One region of the Halomonas piscis genome, then DNA from elsewhere that is predicted to be linked to it. Evidence: predicted binding sites of a transcription regulator. Region 1 holds the regulator's gene; the other holds the start of a gene.
What was found. The regulator LexA, encoded in region 1, represses DNA repair genes until DNA is damaged. The targets are predictions, from matches to a motif close to TACTGTNTANNTANACAGTA.

Region 1 (15,562 bases):
TGGTGACCGCCTGGCGGGCCAGCGCCATGACCTGGTCATCGCTCAGGCAAAAGCGGTTGCGCTCCTGGGGGGCGACCTCGACGGTCTCGACCGACTTGCCGGCGCTGGCGTCCTCGCCGTAGACCATCTTGATACGTTTGGAGCCCAGATTGCGGCGCAGCACCGCCGGCCGACCCGCGGCCAGAGTGGGCTTGTGGACGTAAAACTCGTCGGGGTTGACGGCCCCCTGGACGACGGTTTCCCCAAGCCCCCAGGAGGCGGTGACAAACACCGCGTCGCGGTAGCCGGACTCGGTATCCAGGGTAAACATGACGCCCGCCGCGCCGGTTTCCGAGCGCACCATCTTCTGGATGCCGGCGGACAGCGCCACGTTCTCGTGGGCATAGCCGCGGTGTACGCGGTAGGAGATCGCGCGGTCGTTGAACAGCGAGGCAAAGACTTCGTGCACCGCGCGCTTGATGTTGGCCAGACCCTCGATGTTGAGGAAGGTTTCCTGCTGCCCGGCGAAGGAAGCATCGGGCAGGTCTTCGGCGGTAGCCGAGCTGCGCACGGCGGCCTTGAGGTTAGGGTGGCGCGCCTGAAGCGCCGCGTAGGCGCTCTCCAGCGCCGCTTCGAAGTTGGGCGGCAAGGGCGTGTCGATGATCCACTGGCGGATATCGCGCCCGGCATCGGCCAGGGCCTTGACGTCGTCCACGTCGAGACGCCTGAGCCGCTCGTTGATACGCTCGTTCAGCCCTTCGTGGGAAAGAAATTCGCGATACGCGTAGGCGGTGGTGGCAAAGCCGCCGGGGACGGTCACCCCCACTTCCGACAGGTTCGAAATCATCTCGCCAAGCGAGGCGTTTTTACCGCCGACGCGCTCGACATCGGCCATGCCCAGTTCATCGAACCATAGAATGTAGTTTTCCACGCAACCCCCTCGCACTGATATTTGCCACGACATTTTGACGGCGGCACACCCGGCCGCCGCGCCGCCAACGATTTTAGGTGGGCAACCTTAACACCCGGCCGGCGCCTTAGCCATTGGTCGAATCGCTAACCCGGTGGAGGAGATTTACAACAGAACGGCAATTTCCGGGTTTCCTGTAGTCATCGGCCGGCGGCGCTGCCGTGCTATCCTTGCCGACGCCCTTGACCGGCAAGCCTCACACCGCACGATTCAGGATACTCAACATGACCCGCACCGCCTTTTTTATTTCCGACGGCACCGGCATTACCGCCGAAAGCCTGGGCCGCAGCCTGCTGGCGCAGTTCCGGGGCATCGAGATCACCATGCTGACCAAGCCCTACGTGGACACCGTGGAAAAAGCCGAGGAGCTGGCCGGCGTGATCGAAGCCACCGCCGCGCGCGACGGCAACCGGCCGATCGTCATCGACACCATCGTCGACGAAGTCATTCGCGAGGTGATTCGCGCCGCGCCGTGCTTCAAGGTCGACGTGTTTTCCACCTTTCTCGCCCCGCTGGAAGAAGAGCTCGCCACGCACTCGTCCTACAGCGTGGGCAGCACCCACGCCATCGGCAGCGACGACGTCTACATGGATCGTATCCACTCGGTACACTTTGCCCTAGACAACGACGACGGCGCGCGCACCCACCAGTATGACGAGGCCGACATTATCCTGATCGGCGTGTCGCGCTGCGGCAAAACGCCGACGTCGCTGTATCTCGCGCTGCAGTTCGGCATTCGCGCGGCCAACTATCCGCTTACCGAAGACGATCAGGACGAGGACGGCGTGCTGAAGCTGCCCCGCTTTCTGGCCAAGCATCACCATAAGCTGTTCGGCCTGACCATCGACGCCCGGCGGCTGGCGGCCATTCGCCACGAGCGCCGGCCCAACAGCCGCTACAGCTCCATGGACCAGTGCCTGCAGGAGGTGGAGCAAACGGAGTCGCTTTATCGCTCGCTGAACATTCCCAGCATCGACACCACGCGCTTCTCCGTGGAGGAAATCTCTACCCGCATGATTGCCGAAACCGGGCTGGTACGGCGCTTTTCGCCGCGCTAACCACCGCGCCAACGCTCTGGCTAAAGCCCCTTGGGAGCAAAGATCCCCGGGGCGTTGCGCCAGTAGCCCTTGTAGTCCATGCCGAAGCCGAACACGTAGCGATCGGCCACGGCCAGGCCGCAGTAGTCGGCGCTGAGGTCGGGCACGGCCTTGCGCTCGTGCTGCTTGTCCACCAGCACCGCGGTGGTCACGCTTGCCGCCCGCGCCTGGCGGCAGTAATCGAGAATCGCGGCCAGGGTGGCGCCCTCGTCGAGAATGTCATCGACGATGACCACGTGGCGCCCGGCCATGGGAATCTCCGGCGAGACCCGCCAGAACAGCTCGCCGCCGGATAGCCGGCTGCGGTAGCGGGTCGCGTGGAGATAGTCCACTTCCAGCGGAAACCCCAGCCGAGTCAGCAGATGCCCGGTGGTGATCAGCCCGCCGTTCATCACGCAGTAGAACACCGGCAGCTTGTCCCCCAGGTCCCGGGTGATGGCTTCAGCCATGCGGTCCAGCGCCTGCTCCACCCGGGCCTGGGGGATCAGGCAGTCGGCTTCGTCCATCAGCGTGCGCATCGAGTCCCGGGACTCGAGCGCTTGTTTGTCCAGCTTGGCCATGTGCAGATCTTGCATGCGGGGTCCTGGGTGTTGAAAACGAAAGTCGAGAAGATAAAAGCGGCAGCCGTGACGCAGCGGCGTCCGGTCAGGCGCCGCTGTCGGCCAGCGCTTCGAGGCGGGCGCGTGCACGGCGCCAGCGGTTGAGCGCCGGCAGCGCGTCAAGTTCGGGGCGCGCTCGGCCGTAGCGCAGCTTGGCCGGACGACGGGTCTGGCGCTCCCGACAGACCGCCACGACCTCCCTGGCCGCTTCGCGGTCGTTGCACACCAGCAGCGTATCGCAGCCGGCCTTCAGCGCCGCCTCGGCGCGCGCCGCCGGGCCGCCCGCTTCGCGGGCCCCGGCCATGCTCAGATCGTCGGAGAAGATGCAGCCCTTGAAGCCCAGCGACTCGCGCAGCATGCCAAGCCAGCTGGGGGAAAATCCCGCCGGGCGGGGGTCAAAGGCGCTATAGATCACGTGGGCCGGCATCACGCCGTCGAGCTTTCCGGCCAGCCGGGCAAAGGGCACCAGATCCCGGGCCTTGAGCTCGGCCAGCGGCCGCTCGTCGACGGGCAGCTCCCGGTGGGAGTCCGCGGCGACGCCGCCGTGGCCGGGAAAGTGCTTGCCCACCGCCGCCATGCCCGCCTCGTGCAGCCCCAGAACAAAGGCCTCGCCCAGCACCGCGACGTGCTCCGGGTCGCCGGCGAAGCTGCGATCGCCAATGACGCTGGAAAAGCCGGTATCGACGTCCAGCACCGGGGCAAAGGTAAGATCCAGCCCGCAGGCGGCCATTTCCATGCCCAGCAGCCAGCCGGCGTCCCTGGCAAGCGCCGTCCCCTCTTCGGGGGCGATGGCAAAACGCTCGCCCAGCCTGGCCATGGGCGGCAGGCGAGTCACTCCCTGGCGCAGCCGCTGTACCCGGCCGCCTTCCTGATCCACGGCGATCAGCAGCTCCGGGCACTGACGGCGAATGGCGGCGCACAGCCGGCTGACCTGGGCGGCACTTTCCACGTTGCGGGCAAAAAGGATAACCCCGCCGACCGCAGGATCGCGCAGCAGGCGCGCTTCGGCGGCGTCGAGGGCGGGCCCCTCTAGGTCGAGCATGACCGGGCCAATGGGTTGCGTCATGGTGAGAGTCCTGCAAAAGGGAACGTAATTTTAGCCGATCGCTGCCGGCTGTCAAAAACGCCGCAGGCCGACTGCCTGAAGGGCGGCCCGGCTCAGCCGTCGCCGCCGTGTAGCCATACCGGGGTGCCCGGCGGCGTCTGCGCGAACACCTTGATCAGATCATCCAGCCGCAGGCGCACGCAGCCGTGGGACTGGGCCACGCCCATGGGCTCGCTCGGCGGCGTGCCGTGCAGATAGATATAGCGACGCTGGGTATCCACGCGGCCGCCGCGGTTGCGCCCCGACTCCAGCCCGCACAGCCACAGAATACGGCCGAGAATCCAGTCGCGCCCGGGGTGCGCCCGCGCCAGCGCCTCGGAATAGACCTCGCCGGTCGGGCGCCGGCCGCGAAATACCGCTTCCCGGGGCGCGTTCTCGCCAACGGCGGCGCGCACGTAGTGCCAGCCCAGCGGCGTTTGCCCGCTGCCGTCCTGCTGGCCGGCGCCGGCCTTGCCGGTCGACACCGCCACGGCTTCGCCCGGCACCCGGCCGTGCCACAGGACAAGCCGCTGACGGGCCAGGTCGATCTCGAGCCAGGGGGCGTCGGCGGGCGGAAGGTCGTGGAGCTTGGGCGTACGCATGGGACTCCTTTGGCTGACTTGGCCGGTCAGGTGTCGGGTGCCTCGGGGAGCGGCGCGTTCATTGCCGCCACCACCACCGGGCGCAGGCGCCTGACCAGATCGCGAACGGATACCGGCTGAGCATAGTCCTTTTCGGCGATGTCCTTGAGGGCATCGAGCCCCGACAGGGTAAAAACTACCGTGCCCAGCATGAAATGCAGCCGCCAGAAACGCTCGGCATCGGGCAGCTCCGGCGTCGCCCGGCGCACCAGCCCGGCAAAGCGGGTGAAAACGTCGCCGTAGTGCTGCTGGATATGGCGGCGAAGGTGGCCCTGGGCCTGGCTGTACGCCAGCCCCAGAAGGCGCATGAACACCTTGAGGCTGTCGCGCTCGGCAGGCACCGCCAACACCGTTTCGGCCATGCTTTCCAACAGCGCTTCGAGCGGAATAACTCCGCCCTGATAGCGGGTCTCGAGCGTATCGAGCGCGTCGTGAAAGCGCACCGAGAAGGGGTCAAGGTAGCGTGAAAAAACCGCCTGGATCAGCGCCTTCTTGGAACCGAAATGATAGTTCACCGCCGCCAGGTTGACGCCTGCCCTGCCGGTGATCGTGCGCAGCGACGTTTCGGCAAAGCCGCGCTCGGCAAACAGCACCTCGGCGGTATCCAGAATGCGCGTGGTTGTGTCCGCCCGGGCCATGCGGCGCTCCTTGTCAAAGGCTGCAGGTAAACGGCAGCCGCTAAACGACTGCTTGCAACGAGGGTTTGAAACATTCGGGAATATTACGCCAGCGCCCGGCACGGCTCAATCGGCGGCGCTCGGCGCGGGCGCTATACTGGACATAGAGCCATACTGTATACTTGACCACTTGATACGCCGATCCTTTATCCTGCCGGTGGTTCAAGCAGCCGACACCGCCGGCTCCTGGCACTTGCGACACGGGAGTTTTCCATGACCCAGCGTTTGACCGCTCGCCAGCAGAACGTCTACGACTTCATCGTCAAAACCATGGGCGAATACGGCTACCCGCCCACCCGTGCCGAGATCGCCCGGGCGCTGGGGTTTCGTTCGCCCAACGCCGCGGAGGAGCATCTGCGCGCCCTGGAGCGCAAGGGGGCTATCCGCATCATTCGCAACACTTCCCGAGGGATACGCCTGCCCGCGGCGGAAACGCCCGACGAGCCGTCAGCCGAGAGCCCCCAGGGACTGCCGATTATCGGCGAGGTCGCCGCCGGCAGCCCCATTCTTGCCGCCGAGCACATTGACCGCTACTGCCCGCTGCCCGCCGAGTACTTCACCCCCCGCGCGGACTATCTGCTGCGGGTGCGCGGGCTGTCGATGCAGGACGCCGGCATTCTGGAAGGAGACCTGCTGGCGGTACACCGCACCGAACGCGTTCGCGACGGCCAGATCGTCGTGGCAAGGCTTGAGGACGACGTCACCGTCAAGCGTTTCAGGCGCCGGGGCCATCGGGTTCAGCTGCTCGCGGAAAACGCCGACTTCGCCCCCATCGATATCGACCTTCGCACCCAGGCGCTGGAGATCGAAGGCGTGGGCGTGGGCGTCATCCGCGGCGGCAACGGCCAGGCGCTGAGCTAGTCCGCTGCTGGCTACCCTCGCTACTGCCTGTCGATGTAGCGGTGGTCGTTGAAGGTGGCCACCCAGTCCGGGTGGTACACCATCAGAATGATCAGCAGCATACCGGTGATGAAGGCTTCCGAGGGCATCAGCAGCGGCAGAAACATCGCGTATTCCTTGGCCAGCAGCACCGCCTGGGCATCCTGGCTGCCGACCAGAATGAGTCCCACCGCGGTGAGCCCGCCGGCCAGGGTGGCCACCGCCGCCCCGAAAAACCCGCAGATAAACATGAACAGCATGACGTTGTCCAGCAGCTTGCGGTCGACGAAGCGCCAGATCAGCCCCACCACAATCGCCGGCACCACGCCGGTCACCAGCACGTTGACGCCTAGCAGCGTCCACTCGTTGCGCCCGATCGCCACCATCGCCACGTTGACCATGACGTTGCTCAAAAGCGCCAGCGGCGCCTTGAACAGCAAAAGCAGCAGGGTAGTAAACACCAGGTGCAGGGTCAGCCAGTCCACCGCCTGGGCGCGCAGCTGCCAGAGCAGGATGACTCCCATGGTCGCGGCCAGCCAGCGGTGCTGAAGTGCGGTGTCATCGACAAGCGCCAGCCAGGGCCTGAGCGTCGCGACCCAGGCCAGCAGGCCGATACACAGGGCCGCGCACAGTACCAGCAGCCAGGGGGCCAGCACACTTTGGGCAAACGACATAGCAACCTCGGCAAGACGTCATCGGAAAGACAGTCGGGGCGCGCAGTCTGACACTCCCCGCCCGCCGCGCCAAGCGCTTTGGGCGAGGGTTCTTGGGTCGCCCTAACGAATCGCGGCGTAGGGCGCACCGGGCGGCGGCGATTGAGCCCGGCCCCGGCCATCCCGTATAGTAAAGCCCCACTTTCAAGGCTTTTTTTACCCTGATGGATCCCGCACGCGTCACCGTTCGTCCCCGCTACCGCTCTCCCTTGCGCCTGCTGCCGCTTGGCGGCTGCGGCGAGATCGGCATGAACCTGACGCTTTACGGCTACGCCAGCGAATGGATCGCCGTGGACTGCGGCATGATGATCCGTCAGGATCTGCCCGACGCGCCGCTGCAGGTGCCCAACCTGGAAACGCCCCGCCGTCTGGGCATTACGCCCCGGGCGCTGTTCATCACCCACGGGCACGAAGACCACATCGGCGCGGCGGCCTGGCTGTGGCCGCACTGGCAGTGTCCAATCTATGCCACGCCGCTGGCCGCCGGGCTTTTGCGGCTGAAGTTTGCCGAGCACGGCCTGGCAGCGGACGTGATTCGCGTCATCGAGCCCGGGGAGGCCCTGGCCGCCGGGCCTTTCACCCTGCGCTACCTGCCGCTCCCCCACTCCATTCCCGAAAGCTGCGCGCTGCTGATTGCCGCCGGCCGCTACCGCACGCTGCACACCGGCGACTGGAAGCTGGATCCGGAACCGCTGGCAGGGCCCACGTTTGACCCCGAACGGTTTCGCGCGCTGGCGCCGGTGGACCTGGTCGTCGGCGATTCCACCAACGCCCCGGTAGCCGGGCACTCGGCGAGCGAAGGCGACGTCGCCCGCGCGCTTGCCGAGACCCTTGGCGAATGCAGAGGCCGGGTGGTGGTCTCATGCTTTGCCAGCAACGTCGCGCGCATTGTCGCCGTCGCTCGCGCAGCGCAGAAGACCGGCCGGCGCATCAGCCTGATGGGGCGCTCCATGGAGCGCATGGTCGGCGTGGCCCGGGGGCTTGGCTACCTGGAAGAGCTGCCGCCGCTGGTACCCGTGCATGATCTGGGCTATCTGCCGCCCGAAGAAGTCGTGGTGATTGCCACCGGCAGCCAGGGCGAACCTCGGGCGGCGCTGACGCGACTGGCCCAGGGGCGCCACCCCCACCTGGCGCTTGCCGCCGGCGACAGCGTGATCTTTTCGGCCAAGGCCATTCCCGGCAACGAGCGCCCCATCGAGCGGCTCAAGACCCGGCTCGGCCAGCTCGGCGTCACCCTGTTCGACGAATTCAGCCGGCCGTCGCTGCACGCTACCGGGCACCCCGCCCGGGACGAACTGACCACCCTCTATCGCTGGGTCAGGCCGCGCCACCTGCTGCCCGTTCACGGCGAGGCGCTGCACCAGCGGGCGCACCGCGAGCTTGCCGAAGGGCTCGGCATCAGCGCGCCGCTGTCGCCGCTCAACGGCGACATGCTGCGCTTCGATACCGAGGGCCTTCACCGGGAGGCGCGCTCCCCGCAGCCGCCCTGCATCGTCAGCCAGAACGCCGTGGTGGCCCACCCGGGGCTCGACGGCTCAACGGCTCGGCACCCGCGCCGGGGCAGTCTCTACCTCGCCCTGCCGGTCACCGCCACCGACACCGGCTGGGCGCGCATCGGCCGGCTGATGCTGGAAAATACCGGCGCCAGCTCGCTGGACGAAGACAGCTTCAGCGACTGGCTGGACGAGCAGCTTTACGCCATTGCCGCCGACACCCTGGCCGAACTGCGCCAGGCGCTCAGACCGCGGCTTCTGGCCTGGCTTGGCGAGCGCATGCAGCACCTGCCCGAGATCCACCTGCAGATCATGGCCGCGGAAGCGCCCTCCCCCGGCTAAGCCCTGGCGATGGCCAGGCGCTAGCCGCCGGCGCCCCAGCGATCGGCATCGGCATAGTCGGACTCGCGCTCACTGACCCAGTAGTCGCCGCTCCGAGCATGCTCCTTTTTCCAGAACGGCGCCCGGGTCTTGAGAAAGTCCATGATGAAATCGCAGGCCTCGAAGGCGTCCCGACGGTGGGCACTGGCCGTGCTCACCCGCACGATACCGTCACCCGGCGCCATGTAGCCGACCCGATGGACGATACGCACGGCCTTGAGCGACCACCGCTCCCAGGCCTGTCGGCCGATGTCCTCCAGCGTGCGTTCGGTCATGCCCGGATAGTGCTCAAGGGTCAGGCCGGTCACGTCCGGCGACTCGTTGAAATCCCGCACCAGGCCTGTGAAGCTCACCACGGCGCCGATATCCTTACGCTCCCGGCAGAGCTCGCGGCTGTCGTCCGCGACGCCAAAAGGCTCGCGCTGAACGCTGACGCGAATGTCCATGTCCTGGCGAACGCTCATGCCTAGCCTCCCGTGACGGGCGGAAAGAACGCCACTTCGTCTTCGTCGGTAATGCGTGCGCTGTCGTTGGCCATGACCTGGTTGATGGCGCACAGCACGCGGCGTTCGCGCAGCGCGTCAAAGGCCGGGTCCCGGGCGGCAAGCGCGGCCTTGAGGCCGGCAACGTCGCAGTTTTCCAGCTGCTCCAGCTCGACCAGGGTTTCGCTTTCGCCCACGCGCTCGCGAAGCTCGGCGAGAAACTTGACCCGCACCCCGGGGGCATCGCTGCGCACGCCGAGCGAGATTTCCCTGGCGGCGCTGTCGCCGGTGACGATAGGGTCCTCCACGTCGCTGCCCGGGCGCTGATAGTCGCCGCTCTTGCCGCCGCTTTTGTGCTCCAGCTGCACCGCCTCGATATGCATGCCCTTGTCCACCGCCTTGCACATGTCATAAAGCGTCAAACAGGCCACCGATACCGCCGTCAGCGCTTCCATTTCCACGCCGGTGCGGCCGGTCAGCCGGCAGCGCGCCTCGACGTTGACGCAGCTGCGGGCGGTATCCAGCTCAAACGCGAGCTCTACCTTGGTCAGCGCCAGGGCATGGCACAGCGGGATCAGCTCATGGGTACGCTTGGCCGCCTGAATGCCGGCGATGCGCGCCGTGGCAATCACGTCGCCCTTGGGCAGCGCGCCGTCGGCAAGCAGCGCAAGCGTCTCGGGCGCCATCACGATCCGTCCGGACGCCACGGCTTCCCGGCGGCTTTCCTCCTTGTCGCCCACGTCCACCATGCTGGCTTCGCCGCGGGCGTTAAGATGTGTCAAATGCATGTTGTGTCACCTTCGCTGTTGCTCTGCTCCGCCGCCGTCTCGACGGTCGGCCGACCGGCCACCCACTGCGCGACCCAGCGCGCCACTGCCGGCACGTCGTCGAGGTCAAGCCGATCAACGCCCGGCGCCGGGCCGTGCTGCTCAAGCGCGGCGCGCTCGTCCTGCTTGCAGGCCACGGCGCATACCCAGGGGTCCTGAAAGATCGCCGGATCGCCCACGCCGTCGCGATAAAGCACCAGCTTGGGCAGCGGCCAGGCCTTGAAACCTTCGGCAATGACGAGATCCGGCGCGTGGGGCACCATCAGCTCGATCAGCCGTTCAAGATCGGGCTCGCTCTGGCCGGGGGTTTCCTGCATCAGCGCAAAGCGCTCCCGGGACGCGACCAGCATGGGCGCGGCGCCGGCGCTGCGCAGCCGGTAGCTGTCCTTGCCGGGCTTGTCGACGTCAAAGGCGTGGTGAGCATGTTTGATAACCCCCACGTTCAGGCCGCGCTCGCCAAGTCGCGGCAGCAGCTGCTCAAGCAACGTGGTTTTGCCCGTGCCGCTCCACGCGGACACGGCAAGCACCGGGAACGGCGCATCAAAGTCGGATGCCGACATGCTGTCTCCTGATCAATACCTGCGGCTATTCATCATCACTGGCGCGGGGCAGCGCCCAGTTAAGCACAATCCCCACCACCGCGGCCAGACTCACGCCCTGCAGGGTAAACTGGCCGTTGCCGAACTGCATGCCGCCAATGCCGAACACCAGAATCAGCGACGCCACGACAAGGTTGCGCGGCGCGGTGAGCGCCTGGCCGGCGCGCACCAGGGTGTTCATCCCCACCACGGCAATCGAGCCGAATAACAGCGTCATGATCCCGCCCATGACCGGGCCGGGGATGGTCTGCAAAAACGCCCCGAGCTTGGCGACAAAGGCCAGCATGATAGCGGTCACGGCGGCCACGATCATGTAGCTGGGATTGAACGCCCGGGTCAGCGTCACCGCCCCGGTGACCTCGGAATAGGTGGTGTTGGGCGGCCCGCCGAACAGCGCCGCGGCCATGGTCGCCAGGCCGTCGCCCAGCAGGGTGCGGTGCAGGCCGGGCTTCTCCAGATAGTTTTGCCGCGTTACCGAGCCGATCGCCACCATGTCGCCGATGTGCTCCACCGCCGGGGCAATGGCCACCGGCACCATGAACAGCATCGCCGCCCAGTGAAACGTCGGCAGCGTAAAGGCCGGCAGCGCCACCCAGGCGCTCTCCCGTATCGGGGCAAAGTCGACCGCGCCCATCGCCAGCGCCAGCGCGTAGCCGGTGGCAATGCCGCCCATGATCGGCACCAGGCGCAACAGTCCGCGGCCGAACACCGCCAGCACCAGCGTCACCAGCAGGCTCGCCATGGACAGCACGATGGCCCGGCCGTAGCCGATGTGGTCGCTGGTTTCCCCGGTCGCCATCTCTACCGCCACCGGCGCCAGCGCCAGGCCGATAACCATGATGATCGGCCCCACCACGATCGGCGGCAGCAGCCGATGCAGCCAGGCCGTCCCTTTCAGCCGCACGGCCTGGGACACGGCCACGTAGGCCAGGCCCGCCGCCATGAGCCCGCCGAGCGTGGCCGGAATGCCGAAGCTCGCCACCGATCCCTGAATCGGAGCGATGAAGGCAAAGGACGAGGCCAGAAACACCGGCACGCTCGAGCGCGTCACCGCGTGGAAGATCAGCGTACCCACGCCGGCGGTAAACAGCGCCACGCTCGGCGAAAGGCCGGTGAGCAGCGGCACCAGCACCAGCGAGCCGAAGGCGACGAACAGCATCTGCACGCCGGTGAGGAGTAGTCGAGGCCAGGACTCGGCCGGAGCGGGGTGACTCACTGGGTAGAGACTCCTTTGGTGATCGGCACGCACCGGCGCCGCGCGGGTGACAAAAAAATGCCCCCGGCGCCAGGGCGCAAGGGGCACGGAGCAGCGGACACGGCCTAGCGCGTCCCGAAAATCTTGTCGCCGGCATCGCCAAGGCCGGGGACGATGTAGCCGTTCTCGTCCAGCCGCTCGTCTATCGAGGCGGTATAGATTTCGACGTCGGGGTAGGCCTCTTCCACCCGGGCGATACCTTCAGGAGCGGCCACCAGCACGATCACCTTCATCCGGCGGCAGCCGCGCCGATGGAGCATGTCAAGGGTGGCCACCATGGAGCCGCCGGTGGCGAGCATGGGGTCGATCACCACGGCCAGGCGCGCCTCGATATCGTTGGCCAGCTTGTCGAAGTACGGCACCGGCTCGAAGGTTTCCTCGTCGCGGTAGAGCCCCACCACGCTGATGCGCGCGCTGGGCAGCAAATCGGTCACGCCTTCCAGCATGCCGAGTCCGGCGCGCAGAATCGGCACCACGGTGACCTTCTTGCCCTTGAGCCGCCGGGTGGCAATGGGCTCGCCGTTCCACCCCCGAATCTCGTGATCTTCCAGCACCAGCCCCTGGGTGGCTTCGTAGGTCAACAGCTTGGCGACCTCGCCGGCCAGTTCGCGAAAGCTCTTGGTGCTGAGATCGGCTTCGCGCAGCAGGCCGAGCTTGTGCTGCACCAGCGGGTGGTTGATGGCGTGAACACTCATGAGGGTTCCTCGTTTTTCGGGGGCGGCATCAGCAAATTGCGCGATATTCTACGCCTGTCCCCGGCCGGGTGAAACCTTTTCCGGCAGCTGCCATACGATCGGCTCGCGCCCCTGGGCGGCCAGAAAGGCGTTGGCCCGGGAGAAATGTCGGGTGCCGAAGAAGCCGCGATGCGCCGACAGCGGCGACGGGTGCGGCGCCTCGAGCACCAGGTGGCGCGACTGATCGATCAGCGCCTTTTTCTGCCGGGCGTGGCCGCCCCAGAGCAGAAATACACAGGGCGGCGCCTGGGCACTGACGGTCTCGATGGCACGGTCGGTAAAGGTTTCCCAGCCCTGCCCGCGGTGCGCGGCCGCGCGGCCCTGCTCCACGGTGAGCGCGGTATTGAGCAAAAGCACGCCCTGGCGCGCCCAGTCTTCCAGAAACCCGTGCTGGACCGGGGTAAAGCCCACGTCGCTGGCAAGCTCTTTATAGACGTTCACCAGCGAGGGCGGCACCTTCACCCCGGGCTTGACCGAAAAGCACAGCCCGTGGGCCTGGCCCGGGCCGTGATAAGGATCCTGGCCAAGAATCACCACCTTCACCGCCGACAGCGGCGTCAGCTCGAAGGCGCGAAACCACTGGCTGGAATGCGGATAAATGACCTTTTTCGCCGCTTTTTCCTCGGCGAGAAAGCGCCGCAGCGCCTGCATGTAATCGGCCCGGAACTCCTCGCCCAGCCAGCGACTCCATTCCTCGGGTAGCGGGTTTGCCATGCTCACTCCGAAACGTCTCGACCAATGGCTTTTGCGCGCGGCTTACTTTCTGATCTGGTCCGCCAGCGGCTCGACGTAAGCGACGCCCATGTCCCAGGGAAACTGGATCCAGCAGTTCTGGCCCACCTCGGTGAGGTACTGATCCACCAGCGGACGGCCTTCGGGCTTGGCGTACACGGTGACAAAGTGCGCCCTGGGCAGCATGTCGCGCACCGCTCGGGCGGTCTTGCCGGTATCCACCAGGTCGTCCACCAGCAGCCAGCCTTCGCCGTCGTGGTCCACGCCCTTGAGCACCTCGAGGCCGCCCTGCTCCTGGCGGTCATAGCTTTTGATGCACACGGTATCGATCAGGCGCACGTTCAGCTCCCGGGCGATCAGCGCCGCCGGTATCAAACCGCCACGGGTAATGGCGATGATGCCCTGAAAGTTTCGCTCGACCAGCTCGCGGCTCAGCTGGCGCACGTCGCGGTGCAGCTGGTCCCAGGATACGGTGAAGTGCTGATGATAGCGTTCGCTGCTCATGGGACGTTACTCGTCTTCGGTGAAGGAACAAACCGCGAATACGCCATAGCCGGCATCGCGAATTTTCTGTGACCCGCCAAGCTCGGGCAGATCAATGATAGTCGACGTCTCGACCACGCGGCCACCGCTGCGCTGGATCAGGTTGGCCGCCGCGAGCATGGTGCCCCCGGTAGCAATCAGATCATCCACCAGCAGAATGCGGTCGTTCGGCCGGAAGGCATCGGCGTGGAGCTCGACCTCGGAGTGGCCGTACTCCAGCTTGTAGGTTTCGCTTACGGTCTTGAACGGCAGCTTGCCTTTCTTGCGCACCGGCACAAAGCTTGTGCCCAGCTCGTAGGCCAGCGGCGCGCCGACGATAAAGCCCCGGGCGTCAATGGAGGCAATGGCGTCCAGCTGCATGTCCCGGTAGCGGTGGACGAAGCTTTCGATCAGCTTGCGAAACGCCGCGCTGTTCTGCAAAAGCGGCGTGATATCGCGGAAGTTGACGCCCTGTTCCGGCCAGTTCGGCACCGTGCGAATCACCGACTTGATATAGTCGCCGTAGATACTCATCGCGTCTCTCATGGGCTGATGGATGATCAGGATTTACAAATATACGAACTTGCCGACGAACAGCAGCGCCAGAATGACGATGGCCGGATTCAGCTCGCGAAAGCGACCGGACAGCAGCTTGATCGCCACATAGCTGACAAATCCGAGCGCGATGCCCTCGGCAATGGAATAGGTCAACGGCATGCCGACGGCCGCCAGCAGCACGGGGGCGGCATCGGTGGGGTCTTCCCAGTTGGCGTAAGCCAGGCTGCCGGCCATCAGCACGGCCACGTACAGCAGCGCGCCGGCAGTGGCGTAGGCCGGGATTGAGCCTGCCAGCGGCGCAAAGAACAGGCTGATCAGAAACATCCCGGCGACCACCACCGCGGTCAGCCCGGTGCGCCCGCCGGAGGCAATGCCCGCGGTGGATTCGATGTAGCTGGTGGTGGTGGAAGTGCCCAGCACCGCGCCGGCCATGGAGGCGCCGCTGTCGGCGACCATGGCGCGCCCCAGCCGCGGCAGCCTGCCGTCTTCGTCGAGCAGCTTGCCGCGGTGGGCCACGCCTACCAGCGTGCCCGAGGTGTCGAACAGGTCCACGAAGAGAAAGGCAAACACCACGCTGATCATGGCCACGTCAAACGCCCCGGCCAGATCCATCTGCATAAAGGTTGGCGCGATGGACGGCGGCATGGAGACCAAGCCGCCGTAGGCGTTATGCCCAAGCAGGGTCGCGACCAGGGTGACCCCCAGAATGCCGATCAGCACCGCGCCGGTCACGCGCAGGTACGAAAGCGCGGTAATCACGAAAAAGCCGACCAGGGCATAGACGGCGGCGGGCTCGGTCAAGTCGCCAAGGGCCACGAAGGTCGCCGGGTTGGCCACCACGATGCCGGCGTTTTTCAGCGCGATCATCGCAAGAAACAGGCCGATACCCGCGGCGATGCCCAGCCGCAGCGTGAGCGGAATCGAGTTGATGATCCATTCGCGCACGCGCAGAACGCCCAGCAGGAAAAAGCACAGCCCCGAGAAAAACACCGCGCCGAGCGCCGCCTCCCAGGTATAGCCCATGCCCAGCACCACGGTGTAGGTAAAAAAGGCGTTGAGCCCCATGCCCGGCGCCTGGGCGATGGGATAGTTGGCCCAGATGCCCATGATCAGACAGCCCATGGCCGCCGCCAGGCAGGTGGCGACGAAGACCGCGCCGTAGTCCATCCCCGCCTCCGAGAGAATGCTCGGGTTGACGAAGATGATGTAGGCCATGGTGAGGAACGTCGTCACCCCGGCGATGATCTCGGTTTTTATATCGGTGCCGTGCTCGGCGAGCCTGAAGTGGCTATGGAGAAAATTCATGGACTTTTTTATCCTTCGCGCCGGCAGAGGTCTCG
Region 2 (15,562 bases), 1.1 Mb from region 1:
CGGCTCGACGGCCAGGCCCAGCGCGCCGATCAGTACGCCGCCCATGGCCAGACTCCAGAAGGTACGCACCGCTGCCGAAGTCGAGAGTTTCTTCCGCGCCAGGCCCCATTTGCTGATGACCGGGTAGAGCGCCGAGGCCACGCAGCCCAAAAAGAACACCGCTTCGCCCCGGCCAAACCGGAACGAGCCACCCTTCACGACCGCTTCGGCCAGCGCCAGCAGCAGCGCTCCGCAGGCGCCCAGCAGCAACACGGCGGGCATGCGCCAGGCCCGACGCTCCACGCCGAGCACAAGCCCCATGGCGTAGGCCAGAAGCGGCACGGTGACGTAGAGCGTGGCCATGGAGATCGCCGTGGCATGGTGGGCCGCCCAGAACATGGCGCTGAAAAACCCCGCCAGGCAAAGGCCCATGACCCCGTAGATCGGCAGCGTACGCCACGCCGGCCAGAAACCCGCCGAGCGCCGAGCCAGCCACCAGAGTCCGGCGCAGGCAATGGCAAAGCGCAGCGCGGTGAGCGTGAGCGGGGGCAGCGCCTCCAGCCAGCCCACCACCGGAAAAGAAAGCCCGACCAGAAAGGCCCACAGCAGCATGCCCGCGTGTTCGCGCATCACCAGCTCCCGGCTAAAAGTCAGCAAAAAAATGCCGGCACGTCCGGTGCCGGCATTCAAGCGAGGGTAGCATGTCAGGCTACCTTCAGGGCTTCATGTCTTCGAAGAACTTTTTCACGCCGTCGAAGAAGTTGGTCTTCTTCGGCGAGTGGTGGCGGCTGTTGCTGCTGTTGAGGCTTTCCTGAAGCTTGCCCAGCAGGTCTTTCTGTTCCTCGTTGAGGTTGACCGGGGTCTCCACGACCACCCGGCACAACAGGTCGCCCTGGGCGCCGCCGCGCACCGGCTTGATGCCCTTGCCGCGCATGCGGAACAGCTTGCCGGTCTGGGTCTCGGGCGGAATCTTGAGCTTCACCCGGCCCTCGAGCGTGGGCACTTCCAGCTCGCCGCCCAGTGCGGCGTCAACAAAGTTGATCGGCACTTCGCACTGCAGGTGGCGCCCGTCGCGCTCGAAGATGGGGTGCGGCTTGATCGCCACCTGGACGTACAGATCCCCCGGCGGGCCGCCGTTGATGCCGGCTTCGCCTTCGGCGTTGAGGCGGATGCGATCGCCGGTATCCACGCCGGCAGGAATCTTCACCGACAGCGTGCGGGTCTCGCGAACGCGGCCTTCGCCGTTACACTTGTGGCACGGCACCTTGATGTGCTCGCCGCCGCCGTGGCACGTCGGGCAGGTCTGCTGCACGGCAAAGAAGCCCTGCTGCATGCGCACCTGGCCCATGCCGTGACAGGTCGGGCAGGTCTCCTTGGTGGAGCCCGGCTCGGCGCCGTCGCCGTCGCAGCGATCGCAGTTGATGTGGCGCGGCACGCGGATATCCACGCTGGTGCCGGCCACGGCCTGCTCGAGGTCGAGCTCCAGGTTATAGCGCAGATCGGAGCCGCGGGCCGGCGCGTTGGGGCCGCGCCGCCGGCCGCCGCCGCCAAAGATGTCGCCGAAGACATCGCCGAAGATGTCGCTGAAATCGCCGGCTCCGCCGCCAAAGCCGCCGCCGCCAAAACCGCCGCCCTGGCCGTCCACGCCGGCGTGGCCGAACTGGTCATAGGCGCCGCGCTTTTCGCTGTCGGACAGCACCTCGTAGGCTTCGGACACCTCGCGAAACTTCTCGGCGGCGGTGTCATCGTCCGGGTTACGGTCGGGGTGATACTTCTGCGCCAGGCGGCGGTAGGCCTTTTTGATCTCTTTCTGATCGGCCCCTTTATCGACCCCCAGGACTTCATAATAATCGCGTTTGGACATGCGTCCCACGCCTCCTGGTTAGCTTGAGCACTGGTTAGCTGAATACGGCCTGCGCAAACAGCAACGCGGGAGTTGCCCCCCGCGTCGCCGCCTGCCTTTACAGAAAGCGCATTACTGCTTTTTCTGATCGTCGTTGACTTCTTCGTACTCGGCGTCAACCACGTCGTCTTCCTGCTTGGCGTTGGCGTCGCCTTCGCCACCTTCGCCGCCGGCCTGCTGGCCTTCCTGCTCGGCGTACATCTTCTGGGCCAGGCCGCCGGAAGCTTCGGTCAGCGCGTCGAGCTTCTTCTGGATGTCCTCGGCGTCGTCGCCCTTGACAGCCTCTTCAAGCTCGTTGATCGCCGTTTCGATGTTCTGCTTCTCGTCGTCGGTGGCCTTGTCGCCGGCTTCTTCCAGCGTCTTGCGCGTGGCGTGGATCATGCCGTCGGCCTGGTTGCGCAGGGTCACCAGCTCTTCGAACTTCTTGTCCTCGTCGGCGTTGGCCTCGGCGTCCTGGACCATCTGCTCGATCTCTTCGTCGGTCAGACCGCTGGAGGCCTTGATGACGATGGACTGTTCCTTGCCGGTGGCCTTGTCCTTGGCCGAGACGTTGAGGATGCCGTTGGCGTCGAGATCGAAGGCGACTTCGATCTGCGGCACGCCGCGGGGCGCCGGCGGAATGTCGGCCAGGTCGAAGCGGCCCAGCGACTTGTTCTGCGACACCTGCTTGCGCTCGCCCTGCACCGCGTGGATGGTCACGGCGGTCTGGTTGTCATCCGCGGTGGAGAAGGTCTGGGTCTTCTTCGTCGGGATGGTGGTGTTCTTCTCGATCAGCGGCGTCATCACGCCACCCATGGTTTCGATACCCAGGGTCAGCGGCGTGACGTCGAGCAGCAGCACGTCCTTGACGTCGCCGCCCAGCACGCCGCCCTGGATGGCAGCCCCCATGGCCACGGCTTCGTCCGGGTTGACGTCCTTGCGGGCGTCCTTGCCGAAGAACTCGGCCACTTTTTCCTGCACCTTGGGCATGCGGGTCTGGCCGCCCACGAGAATGACGTCGTCGACCTCGGACGCGGACAGGCCGGCATCCTTGAGCGAGGTCTTGCACGGCTCCAGCGAGCGCGCCACCAGGTCTTCCACCAGCGCTTCCATCTTGGCCCGGGTCACCTTGACGTTGAGGTGCTTGGGACCGGTGTTGTCCGCGGTGATGTAGGGCAGGTTGACGTCGGTCTGCTGGGCGCTGGACAGCTCGATCTTGGCCTTCTCGGCGGCTTCCTTGAGGCGCTGCATGGCCAGGTTGTCGCCGGAGAGATCCATGCCGCTGTCGGACTTGAACTGGTCGACCAGGTAGTTGATCAGCGCCAGGTCAAAGTCCTCGCCGCCGAGGAAGGTGTCGCCGTTGGTGGCCAGCACCTCGAACTGGGTTTCGCCGTCGACGTCAGCCACCTCGATGATGGAGATGTCGAAGGTGCCGCCGCCCAGGTCGTAAACCGCAATGGTGCGGTCGCCGCGGGACTTGTCCATGCCGTAGGCCAGCGCCGCCGCCGTGGGCTCGTTGATGATGCGCTTGACCTCAAGCCCGGCGATGCGGCCGGCGTCCTTGGTCGCCTGGCGCTGGCTGTCGTTGAAGTAGGCCGGCACGGTGATCACCGCTTCGGTCACGTCTTCGCCCAGATAGTCCTCAGCGGTGGTCTTCATCTTCTTGAGAATTTCCGCGCTGACCTGGGGCGGCGCCATCTTGTTGCCCTTCACTTCTACCCAGGCGTCGCCGTTGTCGGCCTTGGCAATCTTGTAGGGCACCATCTTGATGTCTTTCTGGACGACCTTGTCGTCATATTGACGACCGATCAGACGCTTGATGGCGTAGATGGTGTTTTCCGGGTTGGTCACGGCCTGGCGCTTGGCCGCCTGACCCACAAGAATCTCGCCGTCTTCAGCGTAGGCGACTACCGACGGCGTGGTGCGGCCGCCTTCAGCGTTTTCGATGACCTTGGGGCTGTCGCCGTCGAGTACCGACAGGCAGGAGTTGGTAGTACCCAGGTCAATCCCGATTATGCGTCCCATAAGAAACCTCGAATTTGTTGATGACGCGCCGTCGCGGTGGGCGGCGTCGTGACAAAAAATGGCGTCAGCCAAACTCTGCGTTGGCGATTACCGCCGGGCTGCTGTGTTATCTGGGGGTCGCCGGCAGCATTTCAAGGGCTGTTTTAGCCGTATCACTCGGCTTTTTTGCTCACCACGACCATTGCCGGGCGCACCAGGCGGCCGTTGAGCAGATAGCCTTTCTGGATGACTTCCATCACCGTATTGGGCTCCATCTCCGGATTGGGCACCATGGTCATGGCCTCGTGGAGCTGGGGATCAAACGGCTCGCCGTGAGGGTCCACCGGCTCGACGCCGAACTTGCCCAGCACGTCCAGCTGCATCTTGAGCGTCATGGAAACGCCTTCGCGGTGGGCTTCGGTGGCGTCTTCACCCATGGCGTCCAGGGCTTTCTCCAGGCTGTCGATGACCGGCAAAAGCTCCTTGACGAACTTTTCCAGAGCAAACTTGCGCGCCTTCTCGGCGTCCTGCTCGGCCCGGCGACGCACGTTCTGCGCCTCGGCCGCGGTGCGCAGCGACTGGTCCTTGGTATCGGCCAGCTCCTGCTCGAGCTCTTCCACCCTGGCCGCGAGCATTTCCGCTTCGGGGTTGTCGCTTTCCGCCTCGGTGCTGACGGTGTCGCCCTCGTCGTCGATCACGCTGTCCAGCTCCGCTTCGGCGGGCTGCTGCTCGGCCTTCTCGGCCGCCTCGCGGGCCTCGGCTTCGCCTTCGGGTGTCTGGGCGTCGTCCTGGTCGTGGCGGGCGAGCTCGTCGTCGAGCGGGGTCTGGGGATCTTTAGCCATCGGTGTCTCCTGAGGATAGTGGCTGTGATTCAGCCCATTCACGTCTTGGGTCTGTGCGGTATATGGGGATCATGTGCGCCATCTCAAGTGCCGTGTCGCCTGGTATTGCGAGCCAAGTGCAACTACTGTATAAAAACCCAAATGCTGAACGTTCATCCACCTTTGCTATCTCCCGCGCTGGCAACCACCCCATCAGCCCCCGGAGGTCCCATGCTCACTCAGCTCGCCATCCAGGATTTCGCCATCGTTGACCGTCTGGAGCTCGACATCCAGGGCGGCATGACCGCTATCACCGGAGAAACCGGGGCGGGCAAATCCATTCTCCTGGGCGCCCTGGGCCTGTGCCTGGGGAGCCGCGCCGATAGCGCCAGCGTGCGCCACGGCTGCGAGCGTGCCGACCTCTCCGCCCGCTTCGACATCAGCCGTCTGCCCGCGGCCCGGGCCTGGCTTGCCGAGCGCGAGCTGCCCTGCGATGAGTGCTTGCTGCGCCGGGTGGTGAGCGCTGCCGGGCGCAGCAAGGCGTGGATCAACGGCCAGCCCGCTGCCATCAGCGATCTGAAAGCGCTGGGTGAGCGGCTGATCCAGATCCACGGCCAGCACGCCCACCAGGCGCTGCTGCGCGAAGACAGCCACCTGGCGCTGCTCGACAACTACGCCGGCCTGGGCGACGACGCCGGCGAGCTGGCCGCGGCCTTTCATGACTGGCAGGAGGCCCGCCGGCGGCTGAAAAGGCTCCGCGATCAGGGAGACGAAGTGGAAGCGCGGCGCCAGCTGCTGCGCTACCAGGTCGAAGAGCTCGACCAGCTGGCGCTGGCCGAGGAAGAGCTGCCGAGCCTGGAGGAAGAACAGCAGACGCTGGCTCACGCCGAAGAGATTCTGCGCGACACGCAGTTTGCCGCCGACTGCTGCGAAAGCGATAACGGCGGAGCCCTTGCGCTGCTGCAGCAGGCGCAAAGCCGGCTAGGCGATCTGCCGGGCAGCGACCGCGGCGCGCTGGCCAACACCCTGACCATTCTCGATGACGCCCGCATTCAGCTGGAAGAAGCCGCCAGCGAGCTCAACCACCTGGCCGCCAGCACCGAGCTTGACCCCGAGCGGCTCGGCTTCGTGGAAGGCCGCCTGAGCGATGCCCACCGCGTCGCCCGCAAGCACCAGGTGGCACCGGAGGAGCTGCCCGGCCTCCACGCCGAGCTGCGCGCGGAGCTTGACCGGCTCGACGCCGGCGATAACGATCTGGACACTCTGAGCGAGGCGGTCAACGCGCGCGGCGAGCGCTACCGGCAGCTGGCCAAGGCCCTGGGCGAGGCGCGACGCCGTGCCGCTACCGCCTTTGCCGACGAAGTCCAGCAGCAGCTGGCGTTTCTGGCCATGGACAAGGCGCATTTCGACGTGGTCCTGCAGCCCCGAGAGAGACCTGCCGCCGAAGGGCTCGAGCGGGTGCAGTTCCATATCAGCGCCAATCCCGGCCAGCCGGCCCGCCCGCTGGCCAAGGTGGCCTCGGGCGGCGAGCTGTCGCGCATCAGCCTGGCCATCCAGGTGGTTGCCGCCAGCCACTCCACCATTCCCAGCCTGATCTTTGACGAGGTGGACGTCGGCGTATCCGGCGCCACGGCGGAAATCGTCGGCAAGCTGCTGCGCCGGCTGGGGGACAGCGGCCAGGTGATGACCGTCACTCACCTGCCCCAGGTCGCCGCCCAGGCCCACGCCCACCTGCACATCGAAAAGCGCGCCCGGCGCAACACCACCCGTACCGAAATGGCGCTGCTCGACGAAGGCGGCCGAGTCAGCGAGCTGGCGCGCATGCTCGGCGGGGTCAACCTTTCCGACCAGACCCTCGCCCACGCCCGGGAGATGCTCCACTCAAGCCAGCGCCCGGCGCATTGAAAGCGCGCCACCGCTGGTTGACTCACACTGGTGGACTCACAAGGGTTTTGCAGGAGGCCGGCTACGCCGGGCGAAGCAGGCCGCCAGGGCCTGCCGGGCCGGAGTGAAGAGGGGTAGGATGGCCACAAACGGCAACGAGTCTGTTCGGGCCAAACGAGCGCGACCAAAGCGACATCTGTCGCTGCGGCCGTTATTCGACGGAGGAGCTCCCAGAGGAAGACAGGCCGTCGACGATGGTTTCCAGGTTGTGTTTCAGATAGTCCACATAGCTATCGGCTTCGCCGATATCATCGGAAATCAACGTGCCCGAAACCTCGACGCCGGTGGCATCGGCAACCGTGTTCATCGGCCGCTCGTCATCGTTGTATTCATAGAACAGGGACGGCGGATTATGTTCTTTGACGAACCTGATGGCCCGCTTGATCTGGGCAGGCGTGCCCTCGTCGCTGCCGTCGATCTCCCAGATGAAGCCTTCCTCCAGACCATAGTCCTCGGCCAGATACTGGAAAGCTCTCTCGCCGGTGAACAGAACACGGTTTTCTTCGGGCAGCGCCTGAAGCTCTCTCTGGTAGGCCTGATCAAGCGATTTCAGCTCGTCCGACAAGGCGGCGGCATTCGCCTTGTAGTCTTCCGCATGCTCCGGGTCGACCTGGATCAGGGCGTCGCGGGCATTCCTCGTCATGATGAGGCCGGCTCTGGGGCTGGTGAAGGCGTGCGGGTTGACCTTGCCCTTGTTCTTCTCGACTATCCCGATCTTTTTTTGCTCGATCCCGTCCGAGAGGGTGAAAACGGCGTCCGGATCCTTGTCGACCGATCTCAGCAGTTTCCTGACCCAGTTATACCGAGCGCTATCGCCCTCGATACCTTCCAGGTTCCAGCCAAAATAGAAGACGGCATCGGCATCGGCCGTCTTCTTGGTATCCCTGGGCGAAGGGTCCCATTCGTGCGGATCGTTACCGGACTTGATGATGTTGTAGACATCCACGCGATCTCCCCCGACCTGCTCCACGATATCGGAGACGATGGTGAAGCTTCCGACAGCCTGAACCTTGCCCTCGTTGGCCGCGGCGTGGCCTGCGGAGGCGATGAGCGTGAGCCCCATCAGGCTCAGGCGGAGGTAACGCATGGGTAGGTGGACATTCACGGTGACGGATCTCCCTTGTGGGTGAGTTGGGTGAGGACATCGCGTTTCGATGCTCGCCGCCGCGGCAAGCGCATCAGCTTGCCGATCGCCAGCCACAGCACGCCTCGGCCGGGCGCCAGGAAAAAGACAAGCGCAAAGATGGCGAAGGCGGCAAGCACGATGACGGCACCGGACTGAAGATCGTAGGAGAAGCTGTAATACAGGCCGACCAGGGTGGACATGACGCCGAACAACGCTGATAACAGCATCATGATGCTGAGCCGATTGGTCAGAAGATAGGCCGTTGATGCCGGCATGATCAGCAGCGAGACCACCAGAATGACGCCCACTGTCTGCATCGAGGCCACGGTCACCAGGGTCAGCAGCACCATGAGGGCATAATGAATAAGCCCGGTGGGCAGGCCGTAGGCCGCCGCCATGACGGGATCGAAGGTCGATACCACCAGCTCCTTGTAGAACAGCAGCAGAGTCAGCAGCACCACCGCGCCGATGACCAGCGTCAGCCACATGTCGCTGCTCTGCACGGAGGTGAGGCTGCCGAACATGAGGTTGTCGAGTTTGATGCCGCTTTTGGCATGGCGGACAAGAAGAACCCCGAGCGCCAGAAAGGCGGTAAACACGATGCCGATGGAGGAATCCATCTTGATGCGGCTGTGTTGCTTGACGTAGCCGATCCCCAGGGCCGCCAGAACGCCGGCGGCCACGGCGCCATAGAAGATGTTGATCGACAGGATGAAAGAAACGGCCACGCCGGGGACGATGGCGTGCGATACGGCATCACCCATGAGCGCCAACCCCCGGAGTACGATGAAGCAGCCGAGCACGCCACAGATCACCCCGACCATGATCGAAGCGAACAGGCCCTTGCGCACGAAATCGTATTGGACGATGTCGTTGATGAATTCCACAACGGTCATGCGGGCGCTCCTGTATCAGCTGGCGTTCAGGAAGGGGATCTGGCTTTCGTAAGCCTGGAAGAGCTGGTCCGGCTCGATAACGTCTGCGGCCGTGCCGTAGGCGAGCAGCTTTTTGTTGAGCAGAATCAAATCGTCAAAATACTCGGCTGCCCGAGACAGATCGTGATGCACAATCAGCACCGTCTTGCCCTCATCGCGGAGTCTTTTCAGCACCTTGATGATGGTGGCCTCGCTATCGACGTCGATGCCGACAAACGGCTCGTCGAGCAAAAACAGGTCGGCCTCCTGGGCTAGCGCCCGAGCCAGAAAGACCCGCTGCTGCTGCCCACCGGACAGGGCGCCGATCTGCCGTTTTGCGTAAGGCTGCAGCCCCACCTCTTCCAGGCAGGCGGCTGCCAGCGCCTTCTGCTTGCGGCCGGGCCAGCGAAAGTAGCCCAGCCTGGGATAGGTGCCGAGCAGGACGGTATTGACCACGTTGATGGGAAAGTCCCAGTCGACGCCCGTGTGCTGGGGCACATAGGCAACCCGGTGCCTGACCTTCTTCAGCGGCCGGTCAAGTATGCGGATATGGCCATGGTCACGCGGGATAAGCCCCATAAGGGCCTTGATGAAGGTGGACTTGCCGGACCCGTTGGGGCCAATGACGCCGACCAGCCGGCCCCTGCCGGTACTCAGCGTTATGCCATCCAGAGCTTTGTAATTACCGTATGAGACCGTGAGGTCTTGTATGGATATCATCTGTCGAACCTTCCAGCTCCAGCCCTCTATAGCCGGACAAGACGTTGCTATCGCCAGGCGTCGAACGATCTTTGGACCGCTTTGTACACGGGCACGCACGGCAATAGCGAGCAGGCAGCATAGTTCAAGTTAGTTAGCTAAGGCTAAATTTTATGCTCGAAGACAAGTATTCGTCAACCGCGGAATGGCAGCCGGCAAGACAGGAAGCGGGCGTCGCGCGACCGGGTCGCCCGCCTGCCGCACAGCTGCTTGGGACAAACCTTTGCGGTCAATAAAAAAGGCCGCTAAAAGCGGCCTTTCGGGTTTACCGGGATTAAGACGCTTGCTACAGCGTCAGCACCTTTTCCCCTCGGGCGATGCCGGAGACGCCGGTGCGCGCCACTTCCAGAATGCCCACCGGCGCCATGGCCTGGAGGAAGGCATCGAGCTTGCTGGCATCGCCGGTGATCTGCACGGTGTAGAGACTCGGCGTCACGTCGACGATCTGGGCGCGGAAGATGTCCGCGGTGCGCTTGACCTCGTCGCGCGCGGCGCCCAGCGCCTTGACCTTGACCAGCATCAGCTCGCGCTCGATGTGGTTGCCCTCGGTCAGATCCACCAGTTTGACCACGTCGATGAGCTTGTTCAGCTGCTTGGTGATCTGCTCGACCACGCGGTCGTCGCCGACGGTGGTTACCGTCAGCCGCGACAGCGACTCGTCATCGGTGGGCGCGACGTTGAGCGTTTCGATGTTGAAGTTACGCTGCGAAAACAGACCGACCACACGCGACAGGGCACCCGGTTCGTTTTCCATCAGAATCGAGATGATATGACGCATCAGGTACGCTCCGTTTTGGACAGCAGCATGTCACGCATGGAGCCTAACGGCACCTGCATCGGATAGACGTGCTCGAAGGGGTCGACTTTGACATCCAGGAACACCAGCTCGTGCTTGTCTTCAAACACCCGCTCAAGGGCCGGCCCCAGCTCGTCCAGGGTGTTCACCGTGATGGCGGTGAAGCCGTAGGCCTGGGTCAGCAGATGAAAGTCGGGCATCGATTCCACGTAGGAGTGCGCGTGGCGGGACTTGTAGTTCAAGTCCTGCCACTGGCGCACCATGCCCAGCGAGGCGTTGTTCAGGTTGATGATCTTGACCCCGATGCCGTACTGCTTACAGGTGGACAGCTCCTGCATCATCATCTGGAAGCTGCCCTCGCCGGTAATGCACACCACGTCGTCTTCGGGATAGTTCAGCTTGATGCCCATGGCCGCGGGAAAGCCGAAGCCCATGGTGCCAAGCCCGCCGGAGGTGACGAAGCGCCGCGGCTTGTCGAACTGGTAGTACTGGGCGGCAAACATCTGGTGCTGGCCAACGTCGGTGGTGACAAACGCCTCGCCGCGTGTCTTTTCGCAGACGGCTTCGATGACCTCCTGAGGCTTCAGGATCTCGCCCTCCCGGGAAGGCTCGTAGAGCTTGCCCGCGCGTTCGGCGCGCCAGCTCTCGATCTGCTCCCACCAGTCGGCAAGGGCGTCGGGGTTGGCGATTTCCTTGCTTTGGGTGAGGCTGATCATCTCGTTGATCACGCTGGAAGCCGGCCCGACGATGGGCACGTCGGCGTGCACCGTCTTGGAGATCGAGCTCGGGTCCACGTCCACATGGATGATCTTGGCCGTGGGGCAGAACTTGGAGACGTTGTTGGTCACCCGATCGTCAAAGCGCGCGCCAATGGCAATCACCACGTCGGCATGGTGCATGGCCATGTTGGACTCGTAGGAGCCGTGCATGCCCAGCCAGCCCAGGCACTGGCTGTCGCTCTGAGGATAGGCGCCCATGCCCATCAGCGTGGTGGTGATCGGGTAGCCAAGCTTCTGTACCAGGTTGGTCAGGCCGTCGCCGGCGTTGCCCAGGACCACGCCGCCACCGGTGTAGAACACCGGACGGCGGGCCTTGAGCATCAGCTCCACGGCCTTTTTGATCTGGCCGGTGTGGCCCCGGGTGACCGGATTGTACGAGCGCATCCTGACCTTCCTGGGATAGGCGTACTCGTAGCGCTCGGTAGGCGCGGTCATGTCCTTGGGAATATCCACGACCACCGGCCCCGGACGGCCGGTCGAGGCGAGGTAGTAGGCCTTCTTCAGCACCTCGGGAATCTCGGACGGATGGCGGATCGCAAAGCTGTGCTTGACGATCGGCCGGGTCACGCCGACGATGTCGGTTTCCTGAAAGGCGTCATCGCCGATCAGGTGGCTCGCCACCTGGCCGCACAGCACCACCATGGGAATCGAGTCCATGTAGGCGGTGGCAATGCCGGTGACGGCGTTGGTAGCGCCGGGGCCGGAGGTGACCAGCACCGTGCCGGGCTGACCCGATGCCCGGGCATAGCCGTCGGCGGCGTGGGTGGCCGCCTGCTCGTGACGCACCAGAATGTGCTTCACTTCCTCCTGACGGAAAAGCGCGTCATAGATATGCAGCGCCGCTCCGCCGGGGTAGCCGTAAATGTATTCAACGCCCTCATCTTGCAAGAAGCGGGCGATCATGTCTGCGCCGGAAAGCAGTTCCACAGTGTTTCTCCCCTGAAGGTCTCGAGTGCCATCGGCGGGCAGTTGCCCACCATGTCGAGTGCGGCGGTATGCCGCTGCCGGTTGCACCGGCACCTGATGCCAAACCCTGGCATGTGGCCCGGTTAGGGCCTGCACTCTCTCACGGCGGTTTACCGCGTCGGGGCATTGGCCAGGTCGGGCGGTCAGCCCAAGCCCGGAAGTCCTTCGGCGGGTAGAGGCTTCTTGACGCCTACCCTTCGCGCGGGGATAGGGGGTTGCCCGTGGGTTCCGCGCCCGCAAATCAGGAACCCTCAAGATTCCATTAGCGCTCTGGCTTGTCAACCGCCGGGGCCCGCCACGGCGGGAAAGCGGCGAAAAAAAGCCCCGTTGCCATAGGCCTCGGGGCTTTTCTCAGGCTCCTGCCACACACTTTATCGCGGCGTCATTGCGTATAGGGACTCCTCCCCGGTTGCAAGCCTCGAAAGCCTGAAAAACACAGCCGATGCGTGCGTATAGTCGGTCTTTATACGGGGTCGCTATCCCCTGACCCTGATGAACGTCGCGCACCTTCTCTCCTCAACGAGCATTAGGCCTTTCAGCCATCGCAATGATCAGGTTTTGAGAAGGTCGGTCTGACCTGTTTTTCATCCCTCGTGGCTCGGCAACAAGGTGATGGCACTAGCGTGCCAGCATCCCCTGTACTGGTGGCCAACCGGCCATCAGCACTGGAATTCGGTGTCTACATAATCCGCCCGGTACGTCGTGTTGCCGTGCAGCAGCGCCCAGGCCACTCGCACGGTTTTGTTGGCCAGGGCAACGGCCGCCTTGTTCTTGCCCACGCGGTCGACCAGCGCTCTCAGCCAGTGGCTTTTGCTGTCCTGCTTGTCGCCCAGCCGCTGGATTACCGAATGCGCCCCGCGGATCAGCGCGGCCTTGAGGGAGAGCTGGCCGGTTCGGCCTATCCCCGTCATGGCCACCTTGCCGCCGCTGCTGAACTGGCGCGGTGTCAGGCCCAGGTAGGCCGACGCCTGTCGTCCTTTGCTGAACGCCTTGCCGTTACCCAGGGCGCTGTAGAGCTGGGTGGCAACGACGGGGCCGACGCCTTCCACGGCCTGCAGCCGCTGACACGCCGGAATGGCGCGGCTCAGCTGCTCCATTTGCTTGTCCAGGCGGTGAATGCGCTCATTTTGATGGTCCAGCTCGGCCATTTGGTCGGCCAGCAGCTCGCGTATCGTGAACGTCAGTTCGTTCTCCGCGTCCTCCAGCACACGCCACAGGGTCCGCTTCAGGGCCGCCTGACCGCGCCCGGAGACAATGCCGTATTCCTGCAGCAGGCCATGTACCTGGTTGATCAGCTGGGTGCGCTGTTTGATGTAACGATCTCGGATGCGATGCAGGCTCTGCAGGTCCTGCTGCTCCAGGTTTTTCTGAGGCACAAAACGCATGTGGGGTCGCAACCCGGCCTCCACGATCGCCAGCGCATCGTTGGCATCGGTCTTATGCCCCTTGCGAAACGGGGTGACAAACTGCGGTGCAATAAGCCGTACCTCATGCCCCATGGCCTGGAACTGCCGCGACCAGTGATGCGAGCCGCCGCAGGCCTCCATGAAGACGCGACAGCTTGGCTGACGCCGCAGGTAATCCAGCAGCTCCGCGCGCTTCAGCACTTTGTTGGTACGAACGCGTTGTTGACGGGTATTCACGATGCACACCTGAAACGCCTGCTTTGCCAAATCAATGCCAATCGCCGTATGCTGGTTCATGACTCTTCCCCCTCTTTTGGTGGTCTCAACGCCATTCTGCCCGATGAGGCATCGGAGTGGGGAGGAGTCCCTTTCATTGAGCGTCGCGAAGCAATCTCGGGGTGTCGTGCCCATACCACCGGCAAGGAGATCACTTCGCTTCGCTCGTATCCATAGCGGATTTACTCAAACGTGAGCTGCCCGTCCTCTGCCGAGACGCGGATCACGCTGCCGGGGGCAAACCTGCCCGCCAGCAGATCCTGGGCCAGGGGGTTTTCGATCCGGCTCTGGATCGCCCGCTTGAGCGGCCGGGCGCCGAACACCGGGTCAAACCCGGCCACCGCCAGCTGGGCCATGGCGTCATCGCTGACGTCGAGGCTCAGGTCGTGCTCGGCCAGACGCTCGCGCAAACGCTCCAGCTGAATGCCGGCAATGGCCTGGATCTGCTCCTGACCCAGGGCGTGGAAGACCACCACTTCGTCGATGCGGTTGACAAGCTCCGGGCGGAAATGGCTGCCCACGACCTCCATGACTGCGCTGCGCATGGTCTCGTAATCGCCGCTTTCCGTATCGCTCTGGTCGCCGCCCATGCGCTGGATAATGTCCGAGCCCAGGTTCGAGGTCATCACGATCACGGTGTTGCGAAAGTCCACCGTGCGGCCCTGGCCGTCGGTGAGTCGGCCGTCTTCCAGCACCTGGAGCAGAATGTTGAACACGTCCGCGTGGGCCTTCTCCACCTCGTCGAGGAGCAGCACCGAATAGGGCTTGCGGCGCACGGCCTCGGTGAGGTAGCCGCCCTCCTCGTAGCCCACGTAGCCCGGGGGCGCGCCGATCAGCCGGGCCACGGAGTGCTTTTCCATGAACTCGGACATGTCCACCCGCACCATGGCCTCTTCGGTATCGAAGAGGAAGGTGGCAAGCGCCTTGCACAGCTCGGTCTTGCCCACCCCGGTGGGGCCAAGGAAGAGAAACGAGCCGTTGGGCCGGTGCGGGTCGGCAAGCCCGGCCCGGGAGCGGCGCACGGCGTTGGACACCGCCTGCACCGCCTCGGCCTGGCCGATCACCCGCTCGTGCAGGGCGTCTTCCATGCGCAACAGCTTTTCGCGCTCGCCCTCGAGCATCTTGGCCACGGGAATGCCCGTCCAGCGCGATACCACCTCGGCGATTTCTTCCTCGGTGACGTTGGAGCGCAAGAGCTGATGGGTAGCGGTATCGGCCTCTTCGCTTTCGCTGCTTTCGGCCACCTTGCGCTCGAGCTCGGGAATGGTGCCGTACTGGATTTCCGACATCCGCCCCAAATCGCCCTGGCGCCGGGCCTGCTCCAGGTCCAGCCGGGCCTGTTCCAGCTCGGCCTTGAACTGCGCCGCACCCTGGATGCTGGCCTTTTCCGCCTTCCAGATTTCGTCGAGGTCGGCGTACTCGCGCTCAAGCTCGTGGATCTCTTCTTCCAGTGCTTCCAGGCGCTTTTGCGAGGCGGCGTCGGTTTCCTTCTTCAGCGCCTCGCGCTCCATCTTGAGCTGGATCAGCCGGCGGTCGAGCCGATCCATCTCCTCGGGCATGGAGTCCAGCTCCATGCGAATGCGCGACGCGGCCTCGTCCACCAGGTCGATGGCCTTGTCGGGCAGCTTGCGATCGGTGATGTAGCGGGTGGAAAGCTTGGCCGCGGCGATGATCGCCGAGTCGGTGATATCCACTCCGTGGTGGACTTCGTAGCGCTCCTTGAGCCCGCGCAGAATCGCCACGGTATCCTCTTCGTCCGGCTCGTCCACCAGCACCTTCTGGAAACGGCGCTCGAGCGCGGCGTCCTTTTCGATGTTCTGGCGATACTCGTCCAGGGTGGTGGCGCCCACGCAGTGCAGCTCGCCCCGAGCCAGGGCGGGCTTGAGCATGTTGCCGGCATCCATCGAACC

Region 2: a site for LexA is predicted at 4,831-4,850, ahead of recN (DNA repair protein RecN). Genes of this name have one in related genera too.

The regions. Positions count from the first base shown of each region.
Region 1 covers NZ_CP119391.1:1,635,697-1,651,258, reverse strand. The annotation lists gene ppsA (phosphoenolpyruvate synthase) at 1-910, opposite strand, end outside; gene ppsR (posphoenolpyruvate synthetase regulatory kinase/phosphorylase PpsR) at 1,174-2,007, shown strand; gene P1P91_RS07735 (hypoxanthine-guanine phosphoribosyltransferase) at 2,028-2,606, opposite strand; gene nagZ (beta-N-acetylhexosaminidase) at 2,692-3,711, opposite strand; gene P1P91_RS07725 (L,D-transpeptidase) at 3,804-4,331, opposite strand; gene P1P91_RS07720 (TetR/AcrR family transcriptional regulator) at 4,358-5,008, opposite strand; gene lexA (transcriptional repressor LexA) at 5,261-5,908, shown strand; gene P1P91_RS07710 (energy-coupling factor ABC transporter permease) at 5,929-6,600, opposite strand; gene P1P91_RS07705 (ribonuclease J) at 6,888-8,474, shown strand; gene moaE (molybdopterin synthase catalytic subunit MoaE) at 8,495-8,977, opposite strand; gene moaC (cyclic pyranopterin monophosphate synthase MoaC) at 8,980-9,783, opposite strand; gene mobB (molybdopterin-guanine dinucleotide biosynthesis protein B) at 9,774-10,382, opposite strand; gene P1P91_RS07685 (uracil-xanthine permease family protein) at 10,408-11,580, opposite strand; gene upp (uracil phosphoribosyltransferase) at 11,742-12,371, opposite strand; gene ung (uracil-DNA glycosylase) at 12,420-13,124, opposite strand; gene gpt (xanthine phosphoribosyltransferase) at 13,167-13,646, opposite strand; gene P1P91_RS07665 (adenine phosphoribosyltransferase) at 13,653-14,198, opposite strand; gene P1P91_RS07660 (NCS2 family permease) at 14,232-15,527, opposite strand.
Region 2 covers NZ_CP119391.1:564,832-580,393, reverse strand. The annotation lists gene P1P91_RS02770 (DMT family transporter) at 1-636, opposite strand, end outside; gene dnaJ (molecular chaperone DnaJ) at 695-1,843, opposite strand; gene dnaK (molecular chaperone DnaK) at 1,955-3,886, opposite strand; gene grpE (nucleotide exchange factor GrpE) at 4,039-4,707, opposite strand; gene recN (DNA repair protein RecN) at 4,918-6,591, shown strand; gene P1P91_RS02745 (metal ABC transporter solute-binding protein, Zn/Mn family) at 6,782-7,735, opposite strand; gene P1P91_RS02740 (metal ABC transporter permease) at 7,732-8,652, opposite strand; gene P1P91_RS02735 (metal ABC transporter ATP-binding protein) at 8,668-9,390, opposite strand; gene ilvN (acetolactate synthase small subunit) at 9,716-10,207, opposite strand; gene P1P91_RS02725 (acetolactate synthase 3 large subunit) at 10,207-11,931, opposite strand; gene P1P91_RS02720 (IS110 family RNA-guided transposase) at 12,630-13,673, opposite strand; gene clpB (ATP-dependent chaperone ClpB) at 13,835-15,562, opposite strand, start outside.